DNA from 2 places in the Ornithinibacillus bavariensis genome. Region 1 is predicted to be linked to the other one. Evidence: a T-box and tRNA genes for the amino acid it is inferred to sense, from the RefSeq annotation. Region 1 holds a T-box; the other holds one or more tRNA genes.
The links. A T-box is a leader RNA that pairs with one kind of tRNA and senses whether it is charged. The one in region 1 lies ahead of thrS (threonine--tRNA ligase), so its partner is inferred to be a tRNA-Thr.
Positions count from the first base shown of each region.

Region 2: it encodes a tRNA-Thr, which carries the amino acid that the T-box ahead of thrS (threonine--tRNA ligase) is inferred to sense. The anticodon was not compared.

Region 1 is NZ_JBNPWZ010000003.1:263,885-280,721, reverse strand. It holds gene HNR27_RS08355 (phosphotransferase) at 1-167, opposite strand, end outside; gene HNR27_RS08350 (glyceraldehyde-3-phosphate dehydrogenase) at 349-1,380, shown strand; gene HNR27_RS08345 (cytosolic protein) at 1,765-2,154, shown strand; gene nrdR (transcriptional regulator NrdR) at 2,179-2,640, shown strand; gene HNR27_RS08335 (replication initiation and membrane attachment family protein) at 2,669-4,024, shown strand; gene dnaI (primosomal protein DnaI) at 4,030-4,959, shown strand; gene ytxC (putative sporulation protein YtxC) at 5,125-5,979, shown strand; T-box leader at 6,035-6,252, shown strand; gene thrS (threonine--tRNA ligase) at 6,346-8,295, shown strand; ribosomal protein L20 leader region at 8,705-8,828, shown strand; gene infC (translation initiation factor IF-3) at 8,893-9,399, shown strand; gene rpmI (50S ribosomal protein L35) at 9,432-9,626, shown strand; gene rplT (50S ribosomal protein L20) at 9,710-10,069, shown strand; gene HNR27_RS08300 (DUF1294 domain-containing protein) at 10,336-10,605, shown strand; gene HNR27_RS08295 (TVP38/TMEM64 family protein) at 10,690-11,262, shown strand; gene HNR27_RS08290 (sigma-w pathway protein ysdB) at 11,292-11,678, opposite strand; gene HNR27_RS08285 (dUTP diphosphatase) at 11,810-12,298, shown strand; gene HNR27_RS08280 (M42 family metallopeptidase) at 12,358-13,443, shown strand; gene HNR27_RS08275 (lytic transglycosylase domain-containing protein) at 13,491-14,117, opposite strand; gene HNR27_RS08270 (ABC transporter ATP-binding protein) at 14,178-14,849, opposite strand; gene HNR27_RS08265 (ABC transporter permease) at 14,842-15,975, opposite strand; gene HNR27_RS08260 (ABC transporter permease) at 15,968-16,837, opposite strand, start outside.
Region 2 is NZ_JBNPWZ010000002.1:175,200-192,036, forward strand. It holds gene HNR27_RS04720 (SLOG family protein) at 1-145, shown strand, start outside; gene HNR27_RS04725 (GNAT family N-acetyltransferase) at 190-1,083, shown strand; gene HNR27_RS04730 (glycoside hydrolase domain-containing protein) at 1,150-2,019, opposite strand; gene HNR27_RS04735 (class I SAM-dependent methyltransferase) at 2,191-2,901, shown strand; gene HNR27_RS04740 (NUDIX hydrolase) at 2,913-3,404, shown strand; gene HNR27_RS04745 (nucleoside phosphorylase) at 3,411-4,163, shown strand; gene HNR27_RS04750 (DUF4177 domain-containing protein) at 4,344-4,541, opposite strand; gene HNR27_RS04755 (HIT domain-containing protein) at 4,640-4,966, shown strand; gene HNR27_RS04760 (HIT family protein) at 4,996-5,481, shown strand; gene HNR27_RS04765 (GNAT family acetyltransferase) at 5,506-6,405, shown strand; gene HNR27_RS04770 (zinc dependent phospholipase C family protein) at 6,405-7,007, shown strand; gene HNR27_RS04775 (hypothetical protein) at 7,590-8,138, shown strand; gene HNR27_RS04780 (DHA2 family efflux MFS transporter permease subunit) at 8,197-9,696, opposite strand; tRNA gene HNR27_RS04785 (tRNA-Thr) at 10,304-10,376, shown strand; tRNA gene HNR27_RS04790 (tRNA-Ser) at 10,391-10,479, shown strand; gene HNR27_RS04795 (RpnC/YadD family protein) at 10,629-11,459, opposite strand; gene HNR27_RS04800 (GNAT family N-acetyltransferase) at 11,603-12,118, shown strand; gene HNR27_RS04805 (GNAT family N-acetyltransferase) at 12,130-12,603, shown strand; gene fosM (FosM family fosfomycin resistance protein) at 12,612-13,034, shown strand; gene HNR27_RS04815 (DUF6376 family protein) at 13,071-13,499, opposite strand; gene HNR27_RS04820 (metalloregulator ArsR/SmtB family transcription factor) at 13,659-13,985, shown strand; gene HNR27_RS04825 (SRPBCC family protein) at 13,972-14,670, shown strand; gene HNR27_RS04830 (MFS transporter) at 14,862-16,094, opposite strand; gene HNR27_RS04835 (ABC transporter substrate-binding protein) at 16,306-16,837, shown strand, end outside.

The DNA of each region.
Region 1 (16,837 bases):
AGATTATAGATTTGGCTAAGTGAAATGATGGAGTCAATATCAGGATAATTTTTTCCGACCTCCCAATTGGATAATGTTTGCCGGGTAATATTCATTTTCTCGGCAACTTGTTCCTGTGTAAATCCAGCTTTTTTTCTTCTTAGTTTTAACTTTTCGCCAATATACATGATCATCCACTCCTTAAATAAATTTTCTCAAGATATACAGGAAAAATCTAGCAAGGATTTCTTGCTTTCATTCGAAATATTTCATCTGATTTTAACTATTTAATGATTACTTTTAAAGTTAATTATGTTATACTTTATCTAAAATATTGATAATTAGTATAACATATTGGGAGGAGTATCGATGAATAAAACACGTATTGCCATCAGTGGCTTTGGGAGAATAGGAAGAATGGTTTTTAGGCAAGCGGTGACAGATCCAACGTTAGACGTTGTAGCTGTTAATGCGAGCTATCCTCCAGAAACTTTAGCACATCTTATTAAGTATGATAGTGTACACGGCATTTTTAATGGAAAAGTGAAAGCGCTTAAAAATGGACTTGAAATTAATGGTAAACAAATTGAACTTGTTAATTCTAGAGAGCCGGATAAACTACCCTGGAGTAACTTAGATATTGATGTGGTGATTGATGCTACAGGTAAATTTAAATCAAAAACTGATGCAGGATTACATCTAGTTGCAGGAGCTAAAAAAGTTGTCATTACAGCACCTGGTAAACAAGTAGATAAAACTATTGTAATGGGAGTAAATCATCATTCGTATGATGAGGATCAAGACGATGTCATATCGAATGCATCATGTACTACAAATTGTTTAGCACCAGTTGTAAAAGTTTTAGATGACAATTTTAACATTGTGAATGGTTTAATGACTACAGTTCACGCTTTTACGAATGACCAAAAGAATCTAGATAATCCACATAAAGATTTACGAAGGGCAAGGGGATGTACGCAATCCATTATTCCAACCTCTACAGGTGCAGCCAAAGCATTAGGGGAAGTGCTCCCACATTTAAATGGTAAAATGCATGGTATGGCTTTACGTGTACCAACTCCAAACGTCTCTTTGGTCGATCTGGTAGTTGATGTAGAAGAACCAGTTACAGCTGAAATAGTCAATCAAGTGTTCCGGACAGCTGCTAAAAGTGAATTAAAGGGGATCATGGAGTTTAGTGATGAACCTTTGGTTTCGATAGATTTTACAACCTCACCATATTCAGCTATTATTGACGGATTGTCCACAATGGTAATGGGGGAAAATAAAATTAAAGTGCTAGCATGGTATGATAATGAGTGGGGTTATTCTGCTAGAGTTGTAGACCTTGTGAAATATGTTGGTAGTTTTTTAGTGAATAAGAAAGTTTCTGTTTCATGATTATAGATTACTGCTGGAAAAAAGAGTTAGGTGGCTACTTTGTGCCTAACTCTTTTTTTATTGTACTTTGTTAAGGGAAGAAATGGTAAATAATTTTTAAAATCGGACATATACGCTTGACCTAAGGTACGAAGGTCTCACAAATTAGTACATGCTAACAGTCCCTGAGTACTTGTTTATCATTATTGAGAGCATGCTCTTAGCCTATAACCATATTTTCATTAATCAACCCTATGCTTTCACTAGACATATCCATCCAGTAAGCTTCGATTGAAGCTTCCGTGTTCCCCTCTAGCAAAAATTATACTAGGGTAATCCTTAAAAACATGTTAAAATAAAAAGAGTAACTGTAAAGCGGACGTAAAGATATGGGAGTTGAATTGAATGTCTTTAGGAAATACATTATCGAAGTATTTTAATAATCGTGCGGAGACGTCTGAAAAACATTGGGATAAGGATCTCCAAACACATTATTATAAAACTACTAAAGATAAGGGCCTAGCAAAATTAGAAGAAATAATAAGTGGCTCTAGTGAATACAAAATCAACTCTGTTTCTACTGATCACGGAGAAATTAGCTTCCATGTTGTAAAAGGAAAAAAGGCGTTTGTTATCGGAACGGTTATTATGGTTCGCCCATACCAAACCGCAATTGATTTCACTGTTACAACGGAGTCAGCATTACCTTTTGATTTTGGTTATAGTTCGAAGCTAATAAAAAAGTTATACGAGAGAATAAATAAAGACCTTCCTTTATTGGATAAACAAAACTAAGCATGAAAAAATGAGGTTTATGTGATGAGATGCTCTAATTGTCATTATAAAAATACGAAAGTGTTAGATTCTAGACCAATTGAAGATGGCCGTTCCATTCGTAGAAGAAGAGAATGTGAGAAATGTGGCTACCGATTTACTACGTTTGAACGGATTGAGGAAGTTCCATTAATCGTTGTAAAAAAAGATGGGACAAGACAAGAGTTTAGCAGGGAAAAGCTTGTCCGCGGTTTAATAAAAGCCTGTGAGAAAAGACCTGTTTCTATTGACCAAATGGAAGAAATTGCATTTGATGTCGAGAAAGAGCTACGGAATATTGGTGCTTCTGAAATTGATAGTAAAGATGTAGGAGAAATGGTAATGGAACGACTTTCCAAGGTCGATGATGTGGCTTATGTTCGTTTTGCTTCCGTATATCGCCAATTCAAGGACATCAATGTGTTCTTAGATGAACTAAAAGATTTAATCACAGATAAGAAGAATTAAGCAGATACTTTAAAAAGGAAGGGTTAAGATGAACTATATTGGAAAAATCTTGCCAGTAGATGGCTATATGGTCGACTTACATGGTAATCTACCAGTAGATTATTCAAAATCGTTAACCCATCTATATTTACCTTTAATTGGTATAAAAGCAGTGATGCTTTATCAAACCTTACTTCATGAAATGGAGTTTAAAGAAATAGCACCTATTCAGACACACCATACAATCATGAATTACTTAAACATATCATTAGTTGATATATATGAGGCAAGACTAAGGTTGGAAGGAATAGGACTACTAAAGACCTTTGAAAATAAAACACCAGAGCAAACAGTCTATTATTATGTTTTACAAAGTCCTTTTTCTCCAAATGACTTCTTTAAAGATGCTATGCTATCACAATTATTATTCCATCATGTGGGACAAGATAAATATTCTATGCTTAAGTCGCATTATGTTGGTCATTTCGAACAGCCAAGTGGTCAAAATGTAACAGCATCATTCCATGAAGTTTTTGATACGATAATTCCAGATGCAAATGCCTACCATAAAGTTGAGAGAATTCCCGAGAATCAAGGTCCACATATAGATTCCATTGATTTTTCCTGGATGGAGCATATGCTGAAGTCTCGAATGATACCTTATAGACGGGTGTTAACTACTGAAAACAAGCGAATTATTACTCAAATGATGCACTTATATGGATTAGCTGAATATGAAGTCGAAAAATGTGTTCTTTGGGCATTAACAGATGAAAATTATCTTGATATTGATGAATTTAAAGAAGCCTGTCATGACACCTTTAAGAATGCACGTAAAGAGGCGAGTGTACAATTGGTTACACGAGAGACAGAACCAGCTCCAACGAAAAGGCAGCAGCCAATCACTAAAGAAGAGCAGTTCATTCTTGAATTAGAGAGGATTTCTCCAAAGCAATTGCTAGAGGATCTATCTAGTGGTAACCATGCTTCTGAACAAGATTTAAAGGTAATACGAGAAATTATGACAACCCAAGGTCTACCTTCACCAGTAATGAATGTATTAATACATTACGTATTATTACAAACTAATATGAAGCTTTCGAAGGCATATCTAGAGACGATTGCAAGTCACTGGTCACGAGCAAATTTAAAAACAGCTAAAGAAGCGATGGAATTTGCCAAAAGAGAAAAAGAGCGATACCGCCAATCAATAGAGAAAAAACAAAATCAACGAACATACCGAAAACAGTCTTCTAAAGAAGTTGTTCCAGATTGGTTTAAGGAAAGAAAACAAAAGACTACCACTATACAAACCGATACGATCAGTGAAGTAGAACTACAAGAAATGGAAAGTATCTTGAACAAATATTCTAGTGGCGGAAAAAATAGTCATTTGCAAGGATGATTGAAATGAAACCAGTACAATCTACATTAAAAAAATGGATGGAAAAAAATGAGAATTTCCAGGAAAATTATGTAAAAATACGAAATGAGGTCTTACAAGACCCGGAAATTAAGGAATTTTTGTCTCTGCATCCTGACCTACCAAAGCAAGAAATAGAAAAAAGCTTGATTAAATTCTATGAATACAAGACACAATCCAAACAATGTGATCATTGTGCGTCTTTTGGTGCTTGTAAGAATATGTTGCAAGGATATTCTCCAATACTTCGTGTGGAGAATAATGAAATTCATCTTTCTTATGAAAAGTGTCATAGTCGAATTATGTTTGAGAAAGAGCAGCAGCAACATAAGCTTATAGAAAGTTTGTATATGCCTAGGGAGATATTAGAGGCTACGATGGATGGTATTGATCGTGATCCAAATAGAGGCAAGGCTATTATAGAAATGGGACATTTCTTAAGCGAATTAAAAAATGGTATACCATCAAAAGGAATTTATTTTTACGGTCCCTTCGGAGTAGGAAAAACATATTTTCTAGGGGCAATCGCAAACGAATTAAAAAAATATAATATTTCTTCTATGCTAATTTATATGCCGGAATTTGTCCGTGAAATTAAGTCATCCATCAAAGATGATTCTATTAATGAAAAAATCGATTATTTTAAAAAGGCTGATGTTTTAATGCTTGATGACATTGGTGCAGAAACACAATCAGCATGGTTCCGGGATGAGGTTCTTGGTACAATTTTACAGTATCGGATGATGGAAAGATTACCTGTATTTTTTACATCCAATTATAGTATGGAACAATTAGAGGAACAATTAGCCAAGTCTACTCGTGGTGATATAGAAACCGTCAAAGCGGGCAGAATTATGGAAAGAATTAAACAAGTAAGCCAAGAAGTACCAATTTTTGCAGACAATCGTAGGAATTAAATTGAAGTCAATAAAAGTCTATCTTTTATTGGCTTTTTTTATTGTAAAGTAAGGTATATCACTCTTTTTCATTTACTAAAGTTACTAGTTTTACTGGATTATTCATTTTTTAAAAGCTATGTCCATATAATGTAACAGTTTGGTTTTGGATGAGGGTGAGAGGATTTGCTGGATATTTATTTTACGTCTAACAAAGAAGTAATCAGTTTTTGTGAGCAATTATTCCATTATAACAAGAAAATTGAATTGCATTGGAAAACAAGTGAAGAATGGGGGAATCATTTACAAATAGAATATAATCCAACTGATTCAGTGTTAATAGATGCTATTGTTAAAGCAATGGTCGATGTCTTTGTTACCCATCGATTAACTACAATGATAAAGGGAATAGTAGAGGAATATTATTATTACTCTGATCAGGATGAGATTGAAAAGATAGTTGATCTAACACATTGGTTGTTTGCCGGTGAAGATGATGAAAGTGTCAAGGTACGAAACCAAAAGGACGACCCTATACAATTATTGTATTCCTTGATGGTGGCAGATGTAAAAAATACGACAACGATACATTTTGATTCCATTGTTAATTTTAGGTTAAAACTTTTCAAGGATAATTTAGTAAATTTGGTTGGTTTGGCAATAGAGGAATATAAACGAGAAGAGGACCACCAAGAATTTGTAAATATGTTAAGAGAATATATTGCGAAGAAAGAACCATCTTACAATATTGTACATATTCTACAAGGAAACGATTTTTCATTTTTTAAATCGAGTGGTAAACCGTTTACTAGAATGGAGCTACGTGTGCTAATGCAAAAGGAACCGCTTTATATCGTTGGTTTAGATGAGGATGAGTTAAATTTGGCACCATTAGTTGCAATGGCACCTCGTAAAATCAAAATTTATGGTGATCATCCATCAGAGCCAAAAACATTAACGGTCATAAATGTTTTTCAGGAAAGAGTTGATTTTGAGCCGTTTAATAAGTTTCCTTTTCCCTATTATTTTAAAAATCAATAACAGGACTTGATTATTGTTAAAAGTAGCGCTATAATGTGGATTATATTTAATAGGTTTATCAGTAACGACAAGGACATGATCATTTGTTACCTGTTATGCCCAGAGAGGGAAGTAGCTTGCTGAAAGCTTCCTCATACAGCCGAATGATTACCACCTTCGAGCTCTACTTTTGAAGGATTAGTAAAAAGTAGCGTAAATCTGCGTTAAAGATTAAAGCCGTATTCTATATACGGGAAATAGGGTGGAACCACGTGACCAACGCTCGTCCCTTTGCAATAATGCAGAGGGATGGGCGTTTTTTAATTCCAGGAGTAATAGTAACTTCTCCAACGAAAGAGAAAGAATATTTTACAAGGAGTGTAAAAAATGGCAGAAATCAAAATCATTTTTCCTGATGGAGCTAGTAAGGATTTCCCACAAGGTACAACTGGTGAAGAAATTGCCGCTTCCATTTCACCTGGCTTAAAAAAACAAGCCTTAGCTATTAAATTAGATGGTAAGCTATACGACCTAAAGCGTGAGCTAAACCAAGGTGGAGCTATTGAGATTATCACATATAAAAATAAAGAGGGTGTTGAAATTGCACGCCACTCAACTGCCCATTTAATGGCACAAGCGATTAAACGTTTATATAAAAACGTAAAATTTGGTGTTGGGCCAGTTATTGAAGAGGGATTCTATTATGATTTCGATATGGAGGAGAAGGTAACTCCTGATGATTTATCCAAAATCGAAAAAGAAATGCAGCGAATTGTCGATGAAAATTTACCAATTGAACGTATTGAGGTTACTCGAGACGAAGCAAAGAGAATGTTTACTGAAATTGGTGATAACCTAAAATTAGAATTAATCGACGCTATTCCAGATGATGAACAAGTTACAATCTATAAACAAGGCGAATTTTTTGACCTATGTCGTGGCGTGCATGTACCTTCAACTAGTAAATTAAAGGCGTTTAAGCTTTTAAGTATCTCTGGAGCATACTGGCGTGGGGATAGTAACAACAAACAGCTACAACGTATTTACGGTACGGCATTTGAAAAACAATCTCAGGTAGAAGAATACCTTCATATCTTAGAAGAGCGGAAAGAGCGTGACCACCGTAAGCTTGGAAAAGAGCTTGAAATATTTACAATCAATCAAAAGGTTGGTCAGGGATTACCACTTTGGTTACCTAAGGGAGCAACAATTCGTCGTCAGATTGAGCGCTATATTGTTGATTTAGAAGAAAGACTAGGCTATAACCATGTATATACTCCAGTTCTTGCAAATGTAGACCTATATAAAACTAGTGGACACTGGGATCACTACCAAGAGGATATGTTCCCTACTATGCAAATGGATAATGAAGAATTGGTTCTTCGTCCGATGAACTGCCCACATCATATGATGGTATTTAAAAACCAATTGTGGAGCTATCGTAACCTACCTGTCCGTATTGCGGAGCTTGGAACTATGCATCGTTATGAGATGTCTGGGGCACTTGCTGGATTACAGCGTGTACGTGCAATGACACTCAATGATGCCCATATTTTTGCTCGACCAGATCAATTAAAGGAAGAATTCATTCGCGTTGTTGAATTAATTCAGCATGTGTACAAAGATTTCGGTATAGACGATTACTACTTCCGTCTTTCTTATCGTGATCCTGAAGATAAGGAAAAATATATTGATGATGATGAAATGTGGGAAAAAACACAAAGTATCCTAAAAGAAACAATGGAAGATATGAACCTAGACTATGTGGAAGCAGAAGGGGAAGCAGCATTCTATGGTCCTAAGCTAGATGTCCAAGTAAAAACCGCTTTAGGTAAAGATGAGACATTGTCCACTGTTCAAATTGATGTGTTATTACCAGAGCGATTTGAGCTTTCTTATATTGGAGAAGATGGTAAAGAACATCGCCCAGTTGTCATTCACCGTGGAGTAGTTTCAACGATGGAGCGATTTGTTGCATTCCTTCTTGAGGAATATAAAGGGGCATTCCCTACATGGTTAGCACCAGTTCAAGTGAAAGTAATTCCAGTTTCTCCTCAAGCGCATTTAGATTACGCGAAGAAGGTAGCTGAGAAATTACAATACCAAGGAATTCGTGTTGAAGTAGATGAGCGTGACGAGAAGATTGGATATAAGATACGTGAAGCTCAAACTGAAAAAATTCCATTTGCCCTTGTAGTTGGGGATAAAGAAATGGAAGATGATGCTGTAAATGTAAGAAGATACGGAGAGCAAAAATCAGAAACACTTTCCTATGCTGATTTTGAAAAGTTAATCAAAGATGAGATTGACAAGAAAGTATTACGTGTAAAGAAATAGATTCTATTTAAGCATAGATGATCCTATAAAAGAAAGAATAAAGCCTATGATAAAATGATTGCTTAACCACATGAAATCGTCACGATACGGATTTCATGTGGGTTTAATTTTATCTAATTATAATGTTTTACCTTCTTTCAATGATAATTTTGAAGTCGATGTTACCTATTCAAACCAAATGAATGGATGGTGTATTGTTCATCTAGGATAGGTAAGTTCATGGGTTTTATTGGATATTGATAGTTTTCTTTTTGTCGCAATGTTTAAACAAATCAAAGGGAAATACCAGTAGAATTACACTAAACTTCCAAAAAACGAATAAGTAGTGTATACTAAATAGAGTATGAAGGGTTGACACTTTATTCAAGCATATGTTAATCTATAACAGTTGAATAAAATTGAATGATCAAAAGACAAGTAGAGGCACCCGCTTCTCACCTGTTCAACGCCTACAAGCAGTTGACTGGTTCACAGCTTTATGAATGACTAAAAGACGTGTGGGTGCATTTGTGTGCCCACATTTTTTTATTGAAGTACTTGTCCGTAATGATCAGAAACCCAAAAATCACTTGGAGGTGGCTGGCTATTAACAAAGATATGAACGTTAATGAAAAGATTCGTGCGAAAGAAGTACGATTAATTGATTCTAACGGTGATCAACTAGGTGTTAAAACACGTCAAGAGGCTCTAGAACTTGCTCAAAAAGCAAATCTTGACCTTGTCATGGTAGCACCTAATGCAAAACCACCAGTTTGTAGAATCATGAACTACGGTAAATTCCGTTACGAGCAACAAAAGAAGGATAAAGAAGCTCGCAAAAATCAAAAAGTTATTAACGTTAAAGAAGTGCGCTTTACACCTGGAATTGGCGATCATGACTTTAATACAAAATTAAAGAATGCACGTAAGTTCCTTGAAAAAGGTGATAAAGTAAAAGCTGCAGTTCGTTTCCGCGGACGTGCAATTACGCATAAGGAGCTTGGTCAAGAAGTATTAGACCGCTTTGCAGAAGAGGTTAAGGATATCGCAACAGTGGAATCTAAGCCTAAGATGGAAGGTCGTAATATGTTTATGATGCTTGCTCCAAATAATGAAAATAAATGATAAGCATTTAAGCATTCGAGGAGGAAATCTACATGCCAAAAATGAAAACCCATAAGGGTTCTGCAAAACGTTTCAAGAAAACCGGATCTGGAAAAGTAAAAAGATCACATGCTTATACAAGCCATATGTTTGCTCATAAGTCTCAAAAGCAAAAACGTAAATTACGTAAAGGTACTTTAGTATCTTCTGGTGACTACAAGCGTATCAAAGCAATGCTTCCTAAATAAGAAGTATTGTATTTGTGAAATAACAATTACTAAATAAACTAAATGGACATACAACGAACGTATTGTATTAGGAGGGAATTACTATGCCACGTGTTAAAGGTGGAACAGTTACGCGTGCTCGTCGTAAACGCGTACTTAAATTAGCTAAAGGTTATTACGGTTCAAAGAGAACTTTATTTAAAACTGCAAAACAACAAGTTATGAAATCAGGTCAATATGCATATCGTGACCGTAAAGCGAAAAAACGTGAATTCCGTAAGCTTTGGATTGCTCGTATTAACGCTGCAGCACGTATGAATGACCTTTCTTATAACAAACTAATGCACGGATTAAAATTAGCAGGTATTGAAATCAACCGTAAAATGTTGTCAGATCTTGCTATCCATGATGAGCAAGCATTTGCTCAACTAGCTGAAAAGGCTAAAGCTGCATTAAATAACTAAGACGATGAGGCAATGGGGCTATGCCCCTGCCTCATTTTTTTTTTATAAATTGGCCCAGGTTATGATTAATAAAAAAGTTGAGAGATTCTTTACCGGTAAAGAGTGAAGTGAAAATGAAGGAAATATCCGTAAGAAAATACATGTTACAGTAGAAAGACCAGTTAAAATTTTTGCAATATTGCCGGAGAGAACAGCTGCTGTTCTTGTTATAAAGAATTGGAATTAGCTGTGATTATTTATTACGATTTAATGAGGGGGCTTTATTCATGGGAATACAAGAACTAGTATATTATTTAGGATTTGCAAATATCATCGGTTTTATTTTTATGGGAGTAGATAAGAAAAAGGCAAGAAATGATGAATGGAGGATACCAGAACGGACTCTTTGGGGAATTGCGGTCCTAGGTGGTGCACTTGGATCCTATATAGGAATGAAAGTTTTTCATCATAAAACGAAACATAACTCATTCCGGATAGGAATGCCTTTACTAGTAGTAATAGATGTTGCATTATTTGGTTATTTTTTCATGTCATAATAGCTCGTCTTATGTCATATACATGTACCGTTAGGCTAGGTTATATATGTATTCTTTCTTACTCGATCAAGAAGGAGGAAGGTTATGGAGCTATTTGGTAACTATATAATGGCCATCGTACAAACAGGTGGACTATTTGCCCCACTTATATTCATTGCTGTTCATTTGCTTCGACCGATGTTTTTTCTACCTGTTGTGTTTATTTGTGTATCCGGGGGAATCCTTTTTGGTGTACTGGCAGGAACTGTATATTCCATTATAGGAATTACCTTATCTAGTATTATCTTTTATTTTCTTATTCGCTTCATGCCTAAAATGTCTGAACGATTATTACGAATGAAGAAGAAGTTATTAGGAAAGCATGTGGAATTGACGACAACTCAAATCTCTTTATTGAGACTTATACCATTTATCCATTTTCACTTGTTATCACTATGTTTAATTGAAATTACAACTAGCTTTAAGGATTATACTAAATCATCCATTTTGACGAATATACCACTTGCGGTTATATATACATCAATAGGACAATGGCTATCCAGTTTATCGCCAATGCATATTCTCTTATCTTTAACTGCTTTATTACTACTAATCTATGCATTGCGCAGAAAAGAGATCGTGATTAAATGGGAAGAATTCTTTCAAACCACTACATAAAGGCGCATCTAGTTTTATAGTTGCGCCCTTTATTTTGTCACGATTAGTTTATCAATAGGATGCTTCCAGGTTACTTTAGCGTACGGGTAACGGATAAGAAGTTCTTTTTCTAAAAAATAAATATCATCCCTTGTTAAGCCCTGCAGCTCAATGGGGTCTGTCACAGTAACATGAATATCGACTATCTCAAATGAATTCTCTGTTGTTCCCACATATTTTTCTCCTTCAAACTGGCATCCCTTATATACAAGACGAATATTTTTCTTACTATTCCATTGTTCATCAATAAAATAAAATCCATTTGAGATTTTTGCATGCTGCAAGAGTCTTTCTGGATTACGAAAGTATTGTATAATAGAATACAAAAGTAAAATAATGGCCGCTATTATTAAGATGCGAAACAAAATGACTATCATGTACCATCGTCTCCCTGGTAATCGTTATTATTCTGCAATACGAAATAGTAGCATAGAAGGTTTCATTATTTTTATTAAATATTTGTTACATAGTAAATATCAGGGAAAATAGCTTAAAAAGGAGTTTTACAATGGACTGGCAATCATTATTTTCCATGCAGAGGCAACTAGATTCATACATCGAATCTAATCACAATTTGTCCGATAAAGATTTATTTCAAGAAAAGTATTTAGCTTTATTGGTTGAGCTTGGTGAATTAGCAAATGAAACGAGATGCTTTAAGTTTTGGAGTAATAAAGCGAGAAGTAGTAAGGAAGTTATTTTAGAAGAATATGTAGACGGAATTCATTTTATTTTATCATTAGGACTTGAAAAGGGACTAGTCTATACATCTACAACCCCACTGGTGTTAGTAGATCTTACGGAAACGGAATTATTTAACAATGTCTTTGAAGATTGTGTATCGTTTAAAAATAATCCATCTCAGACAAACTATGAACGTTTATTCCAAGGATATTTACTTTTAGGTTTGAAGCTTGGTTTTGAAGAAGAAGACATCTATGAGGCATATATGAAAAAAAATGAAGTAAATTATAAACGCCAAAACAATGGCTATTAATACCCTAATTATTTAAAAAACTGTATACTAAAGGGGAAATAATCAAAGGAGGTATCACTATGGCTCAATTAGATGAAACATTGTCGATGTTAAAGGAATTAACAGAAGCTAAAGGAATCTCAGGTCATGAAAAGGAATCTCGAGATGTTATGGAAAAATACATACAACCTTATGCGGATGAAGTATTTACAGATAATATCGGTAGCTTAATCGCCAAAAAAGTAGGCGAAGAAAATGGTCCTAAAATTATGGTTGCAGGGCATCTTGATGAAATTGGTTTTATGGTAACAAGAATCGATGATAAAGGATTTGTCTATTTTCAGACGATTGGTGGTTGGTGGAGCCAGGTCATGCTTTCCCAACGCGTAACAATTATGACGTCAAAAGGAGATGTCACCGGGGTTATTGGTTCAAAACCACCACATATTCTTTCCGCTGCAGATCGGAAAAAGCCTGTTGACATAAAAGATATGTTTATTGATATTGGAGCATCAAGTAAGGAAGAGGCAGGAGAATTTGGGGTAAGACCAGGAGATTCCATTGTTCCTTACTTTGAGTTTACGCCACTTAAAAATGAAAAATTACTACTTGCAAAGGCATGGGATAACCGTATCGGCTGTGCCATTGCTATTGAAGTATTGAAAAAATTGAAGGATGAAAAACATCCTAATATTGTTTATGGTGTTGGAACTGTACAGGAGGAAGTAGGGCTACGGGGAGCTAAAACAAGTGCTTATGCGATAAAGCCGGATATAGGCTTTGGAGTGGATGTTGGTATTGCAGGGGACACGCCAGGAATTAAAGAACAGGATGCAGATAATAAAATTGGTAAAGGACCACAGATAGTCCTTTATGATGCTTCGATGATTTCTCACAAAGGAGTTCGTGACCTAGTCATTCAAACTGCTGAGGAGCATCATATTCCATTCCAGTACACTTCTATTGCTGCTGGTGGTACAGATTCGGGTTCTATTCACTTAACAGCAAATGGTGTGCCTTCATTATCCATAACTATAGCAACTCGTTATATCCATTCACATGCCGGAATACTCCATCGTGATGATTTTGAAAATGCAGTCAAGCTTATTGTAGAAGTGATTAAAAAGCTTGACCGTAAAACGGTAGATGAAATTTTCTTAGCATAACAAATGAAAAAGCCTGAACTGATAAAAAAGTTCAGGCTTTTTCATTGTTAACCGAGATATCGTTGCATTACTTTTTGAACATAGTTCTGCGTTTCTTTAAATGGAGGTATACCTTGATATTTATCTACATTACCTGGGCCCGCATTATATGCAGCTAACGCTAGTTCAATATTCCCATTATACCGATTAAGCATGTCACGTAAGTATTTCGTACCACCACTTATATTCTGTTGCGGATCATATGGATTTAATACTCCAAGGCCCCTGGCAGTACCTGGCATTAGCTGCATCAAACCTTGAGCTCCTGCACTACTCTTTGCAAAGGGATTATAATTAGATTCAGTTTCAATAACCGAATGGATTAATTTCTCATTAATACCATATTTCTGTGAGGCATTTCTAATATATGCATCAAAATCCTTTGTAGATGTGTTGGGAATAGCAGTATTATATGTATCTAACGAACCCATCATATTGATATATGGATAATTAATCGTGTTTGTTGGTGTATAAGTCTGTGTATTCTGTTGGCCATTCTCAAGCAATTCATTCTCCAATATTTGCTTAAAAGCCATATCTACAATAGGAGAAAAGCTAGATAAAGAACTATTTCCAGAGTTCAGAATTGACATAGCTTGTAATTGCATTAGTGATTGTATTTGTCTAATATCCATCGTGAAAAGTCGCCCCTTAATTTCTCTACTACTATTCTACTATATATCATTGATAAAATGCTAGACCGAAATTATTTCTTTTCCAGATTTGCGTAAGAGTTCTTCGTAGAATCGATCATTTCCAATACAAAGGATTCGATCACATAGCTCACGTATTTCGTCCATATCATGAGAGGTATAAACAATGATTCGGTTAAATTCTTTCGCTTGTTTCCATAGATAAGTCCCAATTTCTTTTTTCGATTTTAAATCAATTCCTACAGTAGGCTCATCTAATAATAATACTTTGGGATCGTGAATTAACGTAATTGCTAGGTTTAACTTACGTTTCATTCCGCCTGATAATGTTTTTGCTGGCTCATCCCATTTGTTGAGATTCATGTCATGACATAATTGCTTCAATTGTACTTCCGACTTCGATTGATAGGATAGCTTTTCAAAGAAATGCATGTTTTCCCTTACACTTAGCTCATCCCAAATAGCGATATCCTGTGGAACGAATCCAATATGTTTTCGAATTTCTTTTGTGTCTTTTCCGTATGTTAATGAATCTAATGAAATAGTACCCTTATCAGGACTATCAATAGTAGCTAGCAGTCTTAATAGAGTTGATTTACCAGCGCCATTTTCACCGACCAGTCCAATAATCTCTCCAGGATGAATCTGAAAAGAGAGTTGATGGAGAACCTGATTTTTTGCATAGCGCTTTGACAAAGAATCTACCTTAAGCATTGAATCTCTCCTTTCTGAACAGGGTAATCAGTACTAAAAAGATACTAATAACTCCCCAAATTATAGTGATTTTACCGGCAAGAAATTCGTGTAATGGATTAATTTGTGTTAATAATCGTGTTTTTGGTATAAATCCTTCAATAGGGAGGATAGTGCCACTTATAATTGCAATGATTAATGCTAGTAATATAGTAACAGTATAGAATGTGCCTTTGGAGCGAAAACAATTGGCAATGCTGAAGGCAAGTCCTGTCATCATAATTCGAAAACTCAATATATGTATCACTAACGGAACGGATATCAATTCATGTAAAAATACTGTGAATAAGGTTATTGCAAGTAAATCAAACAGCAAAAACAGTAGGAGATATAGGCATATATTTTGAAAATAGTAGGAAGCTCTCGACATTCTTAAAAAGGAAATTCGTGTCGTAACGGTCATAGTTTTTTCATGTATCACCCAATCCGATAAAAATAATGTAGTGATAAAACTTAAAATTGCCCATAGACCCCAAGTATTCCATGCTATTAATGGCGTATTTTCCACTTGTTGTTCTGAATGATAATAACGAAAAGCTGTATTTAATAAATTTTCATCTTGTTGAATCTCCTTGCTTTTTTCGGAAATTTCATCCCATGTCCAGGATGCTTGTCCATTATATTGTTCATTCATGTCTAGGATAAAATGTGCTGCTTTAGCACGACCTGTTTCTTCTTGAACAAGGGATACAATCATTTCCTTTACTGGTGCATAAGCAAGGGACAAATCTGTTTGATAGCTGGATATAATATTATTTCGTTTTCCTTTCAAAATAGAGCTTTCATACCCATCATGGATGACAAAAACACTGTCTAAATCATGTTTCTCTAATTGATAGAGTGCTTCTTCTTCCGTAAGAGTATATACCTGTACAAGATTAGAAGCTTTAACTTTTTCCATAAGCGCATGAGCTAAGGCAGAATCATCCTCTACTACTAATCCAATCGGTATACGGGAATCTTCTTGAATCGAATTAGTCATCGTTATGATAAGAATCGTTCCCATGATAGGCAGTATTAACCAAAATAGCATGGAAAAGGGTCTTTTTTTCCACAATAGAAAACGTGCATATAACATATCATTCATTTCTCACACGCTCCTTTACAAACGATGCCCCTATTAGTAGTAAAAAGCTGACTACCAACGTTAAAATTATGGGAATGAATTCTACATAATTCCGTCCATTAAGCATTATTTCTTCTAACCAGTAAAAAACTTGATTGGAAAAAATAAACGGAAGGATGTCTTGAATATACAATGGTAAATATATAGCTGGTAGTAATGATCCGCTGGCAAGAAGTAGGAGGCTGGTCACAAGAATTTGTACGGTTAGCCGTAGCATCTGTGAGGACACGATAGCTTCTATTAACGCCAAGAAGGATAATAAAGTAAGATTATATAACACGATGAACAGAATTAGTTTTCCATAACTAGCTGTGTCCATGGAAATAGATAGTGAATAATTTAATCCGATAAATAACAGTACACCTAGTAAACTAGTTATTAAGACAGTAACTATAATTCTTGCGACTATTTGCTGAAAATCTGTAACACCATAAAGTGACATTCGTGTTTGTAGTTCATTTGATGCCTCTTTATAAAGGAATAGATAGACCATTACTGTCCACATCGTGATAACAAAGAACGCTCCTGCAATGCCAAAATATTTTATTGGTGAAGTGGTGGAATTATTGGTTAATTTGTTTTGATCCAGTAATTGGTCCTTCCCGATTGCATAAAGCAAAAATTCATGAAACTGTGCTAACACAATTTCATTTCTAGTTTTCGTATCAAGATCTAATTGTTTAGCAAAATGGTTAATCGTTAAAATATTTGCCTGTGACGCACTAATATGTCGAGCAGCACTATCAACTAAACCTTTAATAAGAAAACTTTCAAGCTGACGATTCGGATTCCCTACAACTGTAACAACTACCGATTCTCCGTA
Region 2 (16,837 bases), on a different contig from region 1:
TGAAGAATATCCAGGTAGTAATCGGTTTTTTTATGAAGAAGCAAAAAAGGCGAATAAGGATTACCCGATATTTTTGATAACCCCAATGGACTTAGATGATATGGTGGAAGAGCTGCGGATGGACGATCCGGATTATTGGAATTAGAAAGAATCATTTATATCGGAATAAAAATAAGGGAGTTGAGGTATATGAAGAAATTTCCTGTTCTTTATACCGCTAGATTGAGATTAATAGAAATTCATCAAGAATTTGCAAACGATATTTACGATATTCTCTCTAATGATGAAGTCACCAAATATTACGGTCGTAATAGCTTGAAATCGTTAGAGGAAGCAGAAGCAATAATTGATCACTTTCAATTAATTTTTGAAGAGGGTCGTGGGATGCGATGGGGCATTGCTTTGAAAGAGGATGATCAATTGATTGGAACTATTGGTATACATAATTATGTTCCTGGTATGAAAAGGGCTGAAATAGGATTTGAACTTCATCCAGAATATTGGAGAAAAGGAATTTTAACAGAAGCGCTTACTAGGGTTTTAGAATATTGCTTCATAGAGTTAGATATTTATCGTATCGGGGCAATTACTTATCCGGCGAACGATGCGTCCAATGGACTATTAAAAAAGGCGGGGTTTAAAGAAGAAGGAATTCTCCAAGGCTATCTTTATCAACATAATCAACATAATGATGCCTACGTACTCTCCTTATTAAAGCCAGAGTGGAGGAAGAAAAAGTATGAGCAGGATGCTCCTATTTCGTATACAGACCATTTAACAGAGATTGTTAAACGTTCAGAAGCAGCCGGTGATTTTGATAACCTCCCTGGAAAAGGAAAACCTCTTGATCTCGGCCCTAGCTTTCTAAACCCATCAGAGGCACAGCTGTATAAAACCTTAAAGGATAATCATGTTCTTCCAAAATGGGTTGAACTTGCCAATGAGATTGATAGATTGAAGGAAGGATTGATGGGGTTAGAAGGTAAAGATAGACGATTACTAATTAAAGAGATTAATAAAAAAATCAAAGCATATAACTACGCCTGCCCGCCCTCCTTGCAAAAAAACAAGGTGAGTGATTAAGGAACTAGTCTTAGACTAAGTCTGGTTTAAATGAAAAAGAAAAGAGTGGGTACAAACCCACTCCGACTACCATAGAACTTCGAGTATATTTCCGATAAATAGGTTTGTGTCAATATTGCAGGTTTTTCCTTCGATTGCGTATTGCCAGCCGTAGAGTTTGGAATTTTCTGGTCCTTGTGGATCATATTTTGGAGCGTCTTCCTTTGTGGTGATTTCTGCTTGAGGATAGGCTGTCCATACAATGGTATTCTCTTGTGCTTCCTTATCCATGGAATTGTAAGCTTTTAATAGATCACTATCTTTATCAAAAACTCCGTATACTGCCGGTTGATAGCTTGAGTCTGCTAGTGTTGTATACCAGCCTTGAATGAATTCTGCATCAACTGGATAATTTGGTTCAATATCTAAAAAAATAGCCACACCTTTTGGTACACCAAGCTTATTTGCCATAGCGATAGCATTTTTCGCATGTTCCACTCCGTTATCATGACCAGTTGCGTCTTCTACATGGTTGTAAACGATAAGGATTTTAATATTAGATTCATGCAAAAGTTTTACTTCATTACTGTCTAAGCCAGCGGAAACACCTTCTTTGTCTCCAAGATAGCGTCCCCATATAGTCGGTTTTCCATAGTTGTCAATAACACAGCCGAGGAAATCACTGTCGGTATACGTTGCAGAATCAACACCCCAATGAATTTCATCACTTTTATCATCTTGTTTGTTATCCTTATCTAAATTTTCTTTATCATTGTTTTTAGTAGCATCTTCCTTATTTTTGCTTTCTCTTCCTTCTACATTATTTTCTTTTTCCGCTATTTCGGAGTTTTGAGCTTTATGAGTTGTTTCCTGTGGCGTATAAAAGAAGTGAAGCAGGATGGGGATGGTAATAATAATCACCAAGCTTATCAGGGTAAAAAGTTCGTACTTTCTCATAGTTAAACCTCCCTTCTTCCCCTATAGCAGTGTATTTCTGGAAGGGACGATAGGTGTGGGCAATCTTCGAAAACAGCTCTAACTTATTGGAACTTTACTGCAGGAAAAGGGATAAAATTGTCGAAATAAATAGATAGAGGAAGAAATAAAACATAGAAGAGGAAATGCATAATGAATCGAATTGACCATATACGTAAAGAGGAAAAAGCTTATCACGATTTTTGTTATGACAACTATACTTTATTTGAAGGTGGATCTTGGTTGCATAAACCAGTCAGTACAGTTGTTGAATTATTGCCATTGTTTGCTAGCTATAAGAGGGTGAATGTTCTTGATTTAGGTAGTGGGGTAGGACGTAATAGTATTCCAATCGCGGAATGGATTCGAGAGGCGGATGTATTAGGCAAGGTTGTTTGTGTTGATTTGTTAGATTCGGCAACGGAAAAGTTAAGAACTTATGCTAAACAATTTCATGTTTCGACGCTTATTGAACCAATCAAATCCACGATTGAAAGTTATTACATTAAGAAAAGTGCGTTTGATTTCATTGTAGCTGTTTCAAGCCTAGAGCATGTAGAATCTGAAGTCGCACTGCATACGGTATTAAAAGACATGGCAGCTGGAACTAAGTCTGGAGGGATTAATTGTATTATTATTAACTCCGACCTTGAAGAAATTGATGTGGAAACTAGTAAAAAACTAGATGTAAAAGTGGAAGTGAATCTTTCCACTGAACAAATGAATCACATTTTAGAAAATAACTATAAAGGATGGACCGTATTAAAAAGTCTTGTGAAGCAATTAGAGTATAAGATTACTCGAGGTGAACGTGAGATATTGCTGAGAACGAAAGCCATCACCTATGTCGTAAAGAATAATTAGGAGCGGGTAGTATGGAGTCCATTTATGTAGATTGGGGCAATTCAACAGTTAAACTAACCTGGCTACGAGATTTTCAAGCTCCGCGAGAGTTAGTGACTAGTGCTCATGGTTTTTGCTTTCATGAGGGAAAGGTAATGCTAGTTGATTTAGACAATCGGGGGTGGGATATTCCAGGTGGACATGTAATGCCAGGTGAGACCCCAGAGGATGCCTTTAAACGTGAAGTGATGGAAGAGGGATATGTCGAGGGCGACTGTTTCTATTTAGGTGCTATTGAGGTAAACCATCGTGAGAACCCTAACTGGGATGGCTTGAGTCCATATCCAGTAGTTGGTTATCAAGTGTTCTACCGCATGGATATACATGTTATTTATACATTTAAGGCAAGGTATGAATCTAGTAGAAGGGCATTCATTAAACCATGTGATGTAAAAAGCTACTATAAGAATTGGCATGAAATCTACAAACATATCCTAGCTTATGCGCAATTAAAAGGAGAATGACAGACAATGAAACTATATGGGGACTTTACGAAAGAGGACTGGAAGAAATCATTAAAAATAGAGGAAAAATATATTCCTGAAACGTTTATTTTACATGGAGAATGGGAGCATCATGAAAATCTATTACTATGGAAAAATATTTTAGCTAATGATCAATGGCTACCTGAATGGAATACAGTAATAGGGGATCATCATGAGAGAAAAGTAGGTTTTTCTAATGTGTTTGGTGGACCATCTGCGGCTATTACTGCCCATCTCTTTGGAACATTAGGGACGGAGAAGTTCATTCAAACGGGCTATTTCGGCGGATTATCTCGTGATGTAAACTATGGAGATATTTTAATCGTTACAGGTGCATATATGGAAGATGGTGTATCCCAGTGGTATTCTCCAGGGGATACAATGGTATATGCAGATCATGATTTAATAGAAGCCGCTATAGGTTTCTGTGAGAGGAAGGGGTACCAATATGTGACAGGTTCTGTTTTCTCAACGAGTGCCATGTACATGGAAACAGCAGAAATTGTAAAAGGCTGGTCCGAGGACGGCCATTTTGGTGTCGATATGGAAACAGCAACTACCTTTGCCATTGCTAAATACTTTAAGAGAAGAGCAATTGGACTATTAAATTTATCTGACCATATCATAAACGGGGATACCTTCTATTCGACAACGGAGGAAATTAGTCAAATAATGGATGAGACAGATAGACGAATAAGGGAGTTGGCTTTATATTTATCCACATTAGACCTTTCATAGGAATTTTAAGGGAAGAAGCATTGTTCCCAGTAATAAAAAACACTAGAAGCCTATTATTCTACTATATATAATAAGGACAAGTAGGAGTCAAAATTATAGACTCCTACTTGTCCTTATTTATTTCTATTAAAGCTAGCTTCGATAAATGAGGAAAGGCTACCCTACTATATTTACTATCCGCTATTCAACTTTTCTTTTAAAAACTAATTGGTTACATGCAATAGAAATACTATCGTTAGAATCTCCTGCGTTTGGAATGATGGTAACCAATTCCCACCCATCTCTTCCGTATTCATTTAATTCTTGTTCAAACTCTTCGCGGTCTGCAGTGTTGATTGATAGAGTCCAAGTCTCAACTAGGTATTCCCATTTGATCAATGATATCCCTCCAAAAGATGATTTTTGCTTTAATTTCCATTTTATCATATCCTAAATATTATAATATTTTAAAATCATTTTAACAGGGGGACATTATATTGACTAACGACTTTTATTGTGACGAAGTACTTAGCGGAAATACTATAGTAGAAAAAGTGCACGAAACTGAAAATGTTTTGGCTTATTATCACACTCGACCTGCATATGATGTTCATATTGTCGCTATTCCCAAAAAGCATATTCCTTCTTTAACGAACATTGAATTAGAGGATCAGGCTATTTTATTCGAATTAATAAAGGTAATCCAAAAGGTAGCAGCAGAAGTTGAGAAGAAATATGGTGCATGTCGGGTAATTACAAATTTAGGAGAGTATCAAGAATCGAAACATTTGCATTGGCATATTGTTTCTGGAAAGAGAAAATAATTCGTAATAACGAAGAAAGGGACTAACAAATGGTAAGAATCATAAAATTGTCTAATGGTGAAACCGTAGAAGTAGAATGTCTAAGCTGTGAAATTGTAAGTGGCGCAGTCCAACCTGATGGAGGAGTAGTGGTGGAAACGGAATTTTTTCACGCTCATCAGGATGTCGCATACCCAATTAAAGGGTTAGTCATATTAGCATCCAAGCGTCATTTTACCACTATGGATGAAATGTCCGAGGAAGAACAGCTTGATTATATTCATTTACTAACTAGAATTAGGAGAGCACAGCGTGAAATTTTAGGAATCGAGAATGTCTATTACTTCTATAATGAAGATACTACCCATCATTTTCACACGTGGATGGTACCAAGATATAAATGGATGTATGAATTCGGCCGTTCCGTAGAATCAGTGAGACCCGTTCTTCTTCATGCAAGAAATCATATGAACAATAAAGAAAATGTTCACGAGGTTAAACAAGCGATCCAAGCTCTACAGAAAGCATTAAATTAAGGCTGGATTAGCTAAGGAGAGATAATGGAAATCATTATAAAAAAATACAATAATTCATATAAAGAGGAATTAAGAGAACTTATAATTCAAGCCAATGGGGAATTAAATCTTCTAAATTTAGTAGAAGGCAATCGTAGTACTAGTAAAGGTTCATTTATTGCTCTACAAAAAGAGAAGATGATTGGGTTAATTACTTCATGGAAAAGTATTTTTCATCCATACTGTACTTACTTTCGGTGTATTGCCCTACCTGAATATTTAGATTGTCTTGATAGGTTACTTGCCGAAATGGAAGGTAGCCTTAGTAAGGGAGATTATCCTCTACAAATATCCTTAGATGAGAATTCCATTTTAGGCAACTATTTTAGCAGGCTTAATTTTAAAATCATCAGAAAAACCTATTTGCCATCATTGGATTTATCAGTGTCATTGCAAGGAATGCTTCCCGTAGCTCTTCAACAAATAAAATCATTAAGAGAAATAGAAACAAGGCCAGACATTATCACTCAGCTAACAAAACTAGTAAAACGTAACTATGAAGAAACCCATCTTGTAAATCCCGTAGCTGATTTAACGTTAGATAAATGGAAGGAAATGATTTGGGCTGAGGATATATTGCTGGATGGAAGCTATGTTTATCTCAATGAAAAGGGAGATGGAATATTAGCATATTCATTTCTACATAAATCAGACCAGCAAGGGACTGTTGAATTAGGATGGTCTGGGGCAAGTGATTTATCAGAGATAGACATACTCTCTATACTTTTGGAAAAACAAATCTATTATTCTCAATTACATGGCTACCGTTTCCTTGAAGGAGAATTTGATACTACAAGTCCTTATGCCATGCACATGCTGAAATCTAAACCATTCCCAAGAGAGCCAGTTTTAATAACGTTTCAAAAAGAGAAGGAGAATGACTAATGGGGTCACGAATTATGCACTTAATCGTAGCTACTCAAATCGCTAGACAATCTACAATAATGGATAAGCATGCATTTCTAATCGGTGGAATTGCACCTGATGCCGTCTACCCAAAAACAAGGTCACATTTTTATAAGGGTAATGAGGATGATTACACAACCTCGATCGATTTTAACGCTTTTCTAGAAAAATATCCCCAACAAAGTGACTATATACTGGGGTATTATACCCACCTTATTGCAGATTATATTTGGGTAAAAGGTTTTTACCAAGGTTGGTTGAAAAATCGAATGGATCAAGATAAAACCCTTTTGGAGAGATATCACCATGATTTTAAGGTTTTGAATGGTAAATTACTGCATTATTATCAGATTGATACAAATATTTTAAAGGACTTTCAGCTAACATCCATTCATGACCTAGAGGAGGTTAAGGTAGCGGATGTAGAGAAATTTATTCCTTATCTTATTGAAGATATCCATTATCCTCAAGAAGATCTGGAAGCAGCATTAAATGTATTTACCTTCCAACAGATTATTGGTTACGTGGAAACATCGATTGAAGTCGGTATGATGAGGTTGAAAGAAATAGGGATTGGATAGTTCGAGAAAGAAAGGCAACCCCATTTAAATCATTTATGAAGGCATTATCCAAACAAGCTTGGCTGAAAAAATAGATTATTTTTATTTCCTCTCCAGATTTAATGGCTATTCCAGAAGTAAATATTGGTATAATTGAAATGACACTCCAGAGGATTTGATACGAAGTTGAAGATTATGGACGGTTTACTAAAAAAGATTTTGCCAATTAGCTAGATGACATTAATGAGAAATGATACTTTCGGACTATTAATATAAATATTTTCCAATTATTTGAAACCTTTTCACGTCCATATTCGTCTTATATAGAAGAGAACTATTATTTTATTATCCCACAAGAAACTATATTGATTTCCAACTTTATTAGAAAGGTTATTTGCTAAAGGTTGGACGAATGTCAAATTTTCACTATGTTAATGGAATATATTATACCTTCCAACTAATGGATAAGATCCCACTCTATGGATTTACATTGTAGTATTAATCATGAATGGGATTTGTTATTCCTATTACAATAGTGATCTATTTAATTCTTCAATACGAGAAGGGTGGGGGGAACGGTACCCTGATATCAGGGAGGCGAAAATGAAGAGGTTACTTATAATAATGCTGTTTGGTATCATATGCTTAGTTGGATGTTCATCCAATACCTTGCAAGAGGCAATAAGTGATAGTGTGTATGGTAAATTTGATAAACCGGAAATTTTGTACCAGAATGATGATATTGGAATTGTATTATTTTTGACCAAGAATGAAAAAGGAGAATTTATTATTTGTCAAAGCTCCTATGAAAAAAATGGATTAGATCGTTATAATTTGGTCACAAGTGGTGATCAGATGATTCCGATAGAGCTTGGCAAGAAGTCGGAATTTATCACGCTAAATTCAATCGAGGAAAAATCTGGTGATTCATTTAATGTTATATGGGGTGGGATATTCCATCACTCAGGTGCTAAACATGTAGCGTATAAAATACATAGTACTGATGAAGGGGCAAAGGTATTTCAAAATAATGTAGAAATTAATAAAAAGCATGTTTTTGTCGATGTGATAGAGGAGCCCATTTCAGATTCTTATACGATAACATTTAACATTCTAGATAAAGAAGGCAATATATTGTTTACTTATAATTAATAAGACCCTTTTGAAGCTCACAATCCAAGGTGGATTCATTCAAAAGGGTCTTTCTGCTTTATTTACTTTTGGTATTATTTTCTGCTTCAGGCTGGTTAACAGGAACTCTTTTAATGAAAAAGGCTAATATTAATGCTGCAATTATAATCAATGAAGATACGAAGAAGGAGAAGTTTATCCCATTCAACATTGCGTGATTGACAAGTTGTGATTGCACGTCAATTGCAGAGCTTCCTGTATCAATCATACTTTCGTCAATCGGTCCCTTCGTTAACTCTTCCAATTTTGCCTCTGTTCTTTTATTCATGACTGTAACTAATAAAGCTGATCCAATTGCACCTGATACCTGTGATAATGTATTATTCATTGCAGTTCCATGCGGATATGCTTGTGGTGGCAATTGATTCAAACCATTTGTCATGACAGGCATATTGACCATGGACATTCCAAATGAACGAATCGAGAATAAGATTGCTACGAATGCAAATGAAGTCGTCAAGGATAACTTACTAAATTCGTAGGTCGTAACCAGCAAAATGAGTAATCCGATAATGGATAAGGTTTTTGCACCGTACTTATCAAATAGTCTACCGGAAATAGGAGACATAATTCCCATTACAATCGCACCTGGAAGCATTAGTAAACCTGCTTCTGTTGGTGAAAATCCTCGAATCATTTGAATGTAGATTGGCACTAAAATCATCCCTGAAAACAATGCCAGTGAAATGATAATCGATATTGCGGAGGATAGCGCAAACATCGGATATTTAAAAATCCTAAATTCAAGTAATGGCTCTTCAAGTCGATACTGTCTAATAATTAACGAAATAACACCGATTACTCCAGCGATGATAGTACCATATACTTGCGGATTACTCCATCCTAGGTCTCCGGCAACACTAAATCCATATAGGAGTCCACCAAAACCAATACTAGATAATAGGATGGATAGCACATCTAATTTAATTTTACGCTGCGGTGTAAAATTCTTAAGTTTGAATATCGCATAGACTAGTGAAAGAATAGAGAAAGGTAGTACAATGTTAAATAACATTCTCCAACTATAATGTTCCACAATAATTCCTGATAAGGTTGGTCCTAATGCCGGTGCTACAATCATAACAAGCCCAAATACTCCCATAGCCTGTCCACGTTTTTCAATAGGAAAAGCAACTAACATTACATTCATAAGTAGTGGCATCATAATAGCTGAACCAGATGCCTTAATCATTCGCGCTACAATTAATACGCCAAATGTAGGAGATAGGCTTGCAAGTAATGTGCCAAGTGAGAATAAGCCCATTGCTGTTATAAATATCGCGCGGTTTGAGAATCGCTGAATGAAGAATGCACTTGCAGGAATTAGGATTCCATTTATAAGCATATACCCAGTTGCTAACCATTGAGCCTTCGATGGACTAACTCTAAATTCATCAATAATAGAAGGTAATGCTACATTTAAAAATGTTTCATTTAGTATGGCCACAAATGCTCCAATAAATAATATCGCTATTATTCCATAAGGGACTTTATGTTCCTGTGTTTCAACTTTAGTCATAATATTCTTCCTACTTTCTTTTTTCAAACTAAAAGCACTTAAGTATTTTATACATATAGTAAAATCTTTGCAACAGATAAGGTAAGCTATTAATAGAAAAGATTTATGTTTATAAATAATGCTAAAAATAGGTCTTAGAATTTTCCCTATCAGGTGAGCAAAACTACAATATCCTTCATTACTATGTTAAAACATAGGAAAATTAAAATTTATATTGAAGTAGTCATTACAACTATATTGCCACCATTATTGTCTATTTACTTATCAGATTAGAATATGAGGATCAAATAAATCAGAATCAGGTTTAAAAAGTTTGCAATAAAATTTATAAATTTATAAAGCTGTAGAAATAGAAGCTGTGGTTCATAACATCTAGTAGCTTTTATAATGAAAATAGGGAATATAGATTACCAATAATTTTTACTTGAAATCATCCAAGGATAGGAGTATTATTTTCTTCGTAAGTTATACTAAGTATCCTAGCTAATATCGTAAACCTGCTACAGAGGTTCATGTATTCTATGAAGTACAGCACTCAACATCCATGGGTTATTTAGAAAGTGCAGGGAGCTTTATGTTCGGAGTATATCATGAATTTAATAACTATGCTGGTGTAGCACAGCTGGTAGTGCACTTCACTCGTAATGAAGGGGTCGGAGGTTCGAGTCCTCTCACCAGCATCATTCACTATTATGGAGAAGTACCCAAGTGGTTATAAGGGGATGCACTCGAAATGCGTTAGGGGCTTTATAGCTCGCGTGGGTTCGAATCCCACCTTCTCCGTTAGGAAAATACTTAAGAGTTCAGCCGTATCCAATAGGATACGGCTTTTATATTTTTTCTACAGAACTTCCGTCACTAAGCATTTTTTATTTCGTAAAGACTATTAGTGAAACCTTTTTCTTGATTTTAAAAGTACGTGTTCTTTTCAATCAATGTTTTTTAAATTTATCTAGATTTCCTGTTGATGTTGGGAAAAATTCAGATATATCAAAGTTAATTTTATCTGCTCCCCCCATTCCAACTAAATTGCTCAATTCCTCTGTTAGTATCGATTGTAATTCTTCTCGTGTTGGGAGTAAATAATCGATGAAGTAGAATAATGAAGAAAGGTATTGTTTGGATTTGTCTTTTTGCTGGGAGAAATGTCTTAACACTTGAACCATTAGCTTACGTTTTAAGATGTATCTTTTCAAATCATTATTTTTTGTTTCATTTGCGTAGATTCCTGCTAATACTGCAGCCGAAAATGGATTCGATGACTTTTGAAGTTCATGAATATCCTGTTCTAAATAGTTATACACGTGGTAGTGATAGATGATACTTGTACCATAATAATGATAGTCAAAGTAATTTTGTCTGCGATTTCCCTTCGAGTTTGTAAGAATGGCAATGGCGTATATTTCACGATCGTACTTATCATATATTCGATAGAAATAGCGAAACATTTGTTTTCGAAATGCTCTATCTGCCTTTCCGTTAATCTCAATATGTATCAATAGCCACTTTTCGTTTCCGTTTACAAGTGGCACTTTAATAACTAGAACAGCATAACTTCTGTTTGATCTATAATCTAAAATCTCTTGAAAAAAATCCTGTTGTAGAAAGGTTACTTCCTTTGAAAAATTGATTTTCTCATGCAGGAATGGAGCGAAAAATAGAATAAACTCCTCAAACAATTCACTTATAAGCTTTTTCCAAAGTCTATCATAATCTGGAGAGCCATATGTCGCTTTTTCCTCCTGTATGACGGGAGATAGCATTCGGTTTCACGTCCTTTTTCTTCTTATTATATAGGAACATATATTTGCAACCAATATTTTTTTGAAAGCATTTAATTTTTTTAAAGGGTTTTAGTCGCAAAAACTAGAATACTAGAATAGGAATTTTATATGGGGGAATGGCTGTGATAATTCGTTTGTTAGAACCAAACGATGCTAAGGAATATTACGATTTACGTTTAGAGGCATTGCAAGTAAATCCAGAAGCCTTTTCTACGAGCTTTGAGGAAGTAATTACAAGCCCAAATATAGTTGAACATTATGAGAAGAGCTTTCGACAGACAAATACCTATAATTTTGGTGCATTTCAGGAAAATAAGATGATCGGAATGGTAACATTATTTCCCGAAACAAAAGAAAAATTAAAACATAAAGCTAGTATTTTTGCAATGTACGTAAAACCCGCATATAGGGGACAAGGTATTGGAAAATTACTTCTTGAGGCTGCACTTAAACAGGCATACGAATTAGGCGGTCTATCTAAAATTAATCTGTCTGTAGTATCTAATAACCATGAAGCAAAGGGACTTTATCAAAGGTATGGCTTTAAGACATTTGGATTAGAAGAGAAGGCACTTATGGTTAATCATGCATTTTATGATGAAGAATATATGTCACTATGGTTATCTAATAAAGAATAGAGGGTAAGAAATTGGAATTGACAACAAGTAGAATTAAAGAAAATACTGCAATTGAGATCCTAACTTGGAAATATGAAAAGCCGTATGATTTTTATAATAATGTTCTATCTGGCGAAGCTATTTTGGAGTTGATGAGTAATTCTTATCGAGCAGTTCTTCATAAGGAAGAGGTAATCGGTTTCTTTTGTACAGGAAGAGATGCACAAGTACCTAAGGGGCATGAGGTTAATGCCTATGCTGATTCTTGTGTGGATATTGGAATTGGCATGAAACCGGAATTAACTGGTAAAGGAATAGGAACCATTTTTTTACGGTTTATTTTACAAGAAGTTTTACGAGAAGCAAAAGGCAGTATACGATTAACGGTGGCAGAATTTAACCTTCGAGCAATTCGCCTATATGAGAAGTTTAATTTTTTAAAGCAGAGCGAGTTTGTTAGGGGCGATGGTGTTAAGTTTATTGTAATGGTAAGAGACGAGGAGTAGGATTAAGAATGAAATTAGGTGGAATTAATCATCTATTATTTTCGGTATCGGATTTAGAGCAATCCATTCAATTTTACCAACATGTATTTGATGCAAAACTCTTGGTAAAGGGGAAAACAACTGCTTACTTCGATTTGAATGGACTATGGCTGGCATTAAATGAAGAAAAGACAATTCCTCGAAACGAAATAGAACATTCCTATACACATATCGCTTTTTCAGTAGATGAGAAGGACTTTGACGCACATTGTAAAAAGCTAAAGGAACTAAATGTACGTATACTTATAGGAAGAGAAAGGGATAGTCGGGATAAACAATCTATTTACTTTACTGATCCAGATGGACATAAATTTGAGTTTCATACAGGAACATTACAGGATAGATTAGACTATTACCGGAAAGAAAAAAAGCATATGAGATTTTATGAGTAATGACTGTAAAAAGGATTATTTTTAAATAATCCTTTTTCAATTGTTCTCTAAATTTTGTATTTGATCCATAAACGTTGTAATGTTATCTATAGATTGGGTGAAGTCTGTTTTATTGAGATCCTCTATCATTAGTTCTCCAGATTGTATTTGATTAATTGTATCAAGTAGTTTTTCATTTTGTATGAGTATTTCGTTGTGTATGCCTTCTGCAATTGCAGGGGCCTCAATAGAATTAAATTCAGCTATGGTATTTTCTATATCTAACAGTTTCTCCTCTATGGAAGTTACATTCACTTCTCCGTTATTCATTATTGACTGTACCTCTACTGAAAAGGCGCTTAGTTCATTAATAAAGTCCGTTGTTTCTGTAGCATAATGAATCGTCTTCCTTGTCTCCTCAATAATGCCACAGCCCGTAAGAAGTATGATGGTTGAAAGAAGTAAAAGTCCAAGGGTCTTTTTCATTTAATTTCTCCTCTTATTATTTATTAATCATAGAATAGCATGTTACTCCTAAGCTGTCTTGATGTGAATGAAACAATTTTAAATAAGTGTTGACGAATATGAAATCCTTTGCTAAATTATATATAACCAAAAGGTTATATGAATAAGGTGTGAAAAAAGATGTCGGATGTGTACAGAGCTTTAGGCGACCCAACAAGAAGATTTATCCTGAATATGTTAAAGGAGGGTGATTTAACTCAAAAGGAAATTGTAGCTTCATTTGATATCTCACAACCAGCAATCAAGAAGCATTTGAATATTTTAATGGAAGAAAATATTATTTCTGAAGAGATTCAAGGAAAATATCGTGTATACTCCTTGAATAAAGGGAAATTACAACTTGCATACAATGAAATGCTTCAATACATCGCAGACTTACTAGATAATAAGCTCGAGAGCTTAAAAAATTATGTGGAAAAAGGGGAAAGTCGAGATGACCAAGGTTGAAAATTTTGTTAAGCGGGAAATCGTTGTAAATGCACCGATGGAAAAGGTTTGGGAGGCTCTTACAAAAGAGGAGCACTTAAACAAATGGTATACAAAAGAAGCGAAATTGGATTTTCGTGTAGGTGGAAAAGGTTATATGGATCATGGCTGGGGTGCAACTTCAGAGGGTACTTTTACCGAGATAGTTCCTATGAGGCGCTTTGTTTTACAGGGAAATGATGGTGATTTTACAACGATAACAAACGTAGAGGTTGTGGATGAAGGGGTAAAGGTCAGTATTACATATTCTGCTTCTTATCTCGAAGAAATGGATGCAGCTTCAAAGGAAAATATGTTATTTGGGACTGGACAATTTCTGGAGAACCTTAAAAGTGTTTATGAAACAGGATTAGATAATCGGAAAAACTTATGGCAAGCGTGGATTGGGATCGTACACACAACTCATCACGAGTCAATTGGCACAGAAATTTTACAAGTAAATGATAGTTCTGCTGCAGCGAATGCTGGATTGCAACCTGGAGATATCGTTATTGGATTGGATAATGTTCCTGTGTTAGGCTATGAATCGTTTGAGCGGTTTTTAAATTCAAAAGCCATTAATGAACCAGTTTCCTTACAGGTACTGCGTGGTGCAGAAGAGCTTGAGCTAATAAGTAATGTAGAGCCATATCCTGTGTCATATTGAAAGGAAAAGTAATGTGAATTTTTTTAAATGTGTTATAGATTAATCTTGGATGAAGATGCTAAATTCATTGTTATATTGTGACACTTTTTCCATGATAGGTTTATATCCTAAAGTATTTAGTAAAAAGCTAGGTAAAATCAATATGGTTAATTTAGTGCTGGGCTAAGAAGAAAATTCTTAGCCCATTAGATTTATTGCAATTTACGAAATGGGTGAAAATAAAGCCTTATAAAGAGAACAAAGATAATAAGTGCTGAAATACCAAATAAAATTGGAATTGGTAGCCATTCAGCCCATAATCCTGAAATGGTTAAACCAAGGGGGAGGGTAAGCTTCATGAGCATGGATGATGTTCCTGCAACACGGCCTAATAAATGGTTTGGTGTGAATTCTTGGCGAATAGTAAAATAGACGATATTGGAAATAGTTGTGGAAAACGTCCTAATACCTAGGGCAATTCCAATTGTCCACCAATTTGGTGCAATGATTAAGGTAACCATACCTACAACATCGAATAATAAACAATAGGTATAAATATTTCCACGTCCCCATTTTTTTCGAATACTACTTACTACTGATGCTCCTAGTAATCCTCCGATAGCTGAAATAGAAAACATAAGCCCTACTTCATCCTCGGTCGCTCCTAATTGATCTGTAACATAGAAAATAAGCACACCAATTACTAAACTAGCAGCAAAATTAATAAATAGAACCGTTATAGTTGGCGTTAATAATATTTTATTTTGGATTAACTCATCAATACCCTCTTTCATATCTTTCCAAATGGATATATTACCTGTACTTGATTTTTCCTCTGTTGGTAATTGAAGCAATTGGATACAAAGAAAAAGAATGAATAGACTTGCAGTATAAATAGCTAATGTAGAAGAAAAAGAAAATATAACAAGTAATGATCCTGCAATTCCAGGGCCAATAATCGAAATTAGAGTACTCACAAATGTTAATTTAGCATTTGCAGTGGTAAGTTGTTCCTTTGTTATAATTTGTGGAATTGTTGAATGGTTGGCATTACCAAACGTATAACCTGCAGAGGATAAAATGAAACCAAATAAATATAAGTGCCATAATTCTATCTTCTCATAGAATAAAAGAGAAACAATAAAAATCATAGCGATAACTTGAATAAGGCTTGTCCATTGTAGCATCCTCTTTCGATTGAATCTGTCTACTAATACTCCTGCAAGCATGCCAATAAAGATATTTGGAAAAAATTCTATTGCTCGCATTGCACTCATTGCTAAAGCGGATTGACTCATCTCATAAATTAATAATGGTATTGCGACCGAATACATCTGGGAACCAAAATTGGATACTGCAGTTCCACCCCACAGGAGTAAAAAATTTCTATTTTTCCAAAGCGAAATCTCTTTTTCTTTCATTACGTTCATTGCTTGGTTCTTCATTTTAAAATGCCTCTTTCCTTATTTTTCTGTATGTACTGTATGGAAATGGATTAAAGCTATATTTTATAGTATCCTTTAAAAAGGTGAATAAAAAGTGAAAAATTGATATTGATATGTTCACCTTTTTTTAGATAGCGAAGTATAATTTTATTTCTGCCTTTCATAAGGCTACATAGTACGATTTGTGGAAATAAAATAATAGGAGGAATTTATGAAATATCGGAATCATTTAAAATCGTTATTACACTATTTTCCCTCTAATATCCAGACGGAAACAACGATATCAAGCTTGGCCGTCATATTGAATTGCAGTGAAAGACATGTAAAAACAATTTTAAAATCTTTGCATGAACAAGGGGATATCCAATGGGTGATACAAAGAGGAAGGGGTAAAAAACCTTTACTCACCATCATTCTTACAGAGGAGCAACTGCTATTTGAAGAGGCAAAGGAGCTTGTTTCATCTGGGAAATATAGAAAGGCGTTTGAAATAGCAAAATCATTAAAATCCTTACAAAACGAATTCAACCAATGGATGGAGGCAGACTTAGGAATCGTACATGAAAAGGATGAGAATGTAGAACAGGATATATTACGATATTCATTCTATGAAACGAAATTATGTATGGATCCTATAAAAGCAGTTTCGCGACATGATGGACATATGATCCAGCAAATCTTTGATAGGCTTGTAGAATATGATCCTGAAAGAAACGTCCTTCTTCCTAGATTAGCACGGAGTT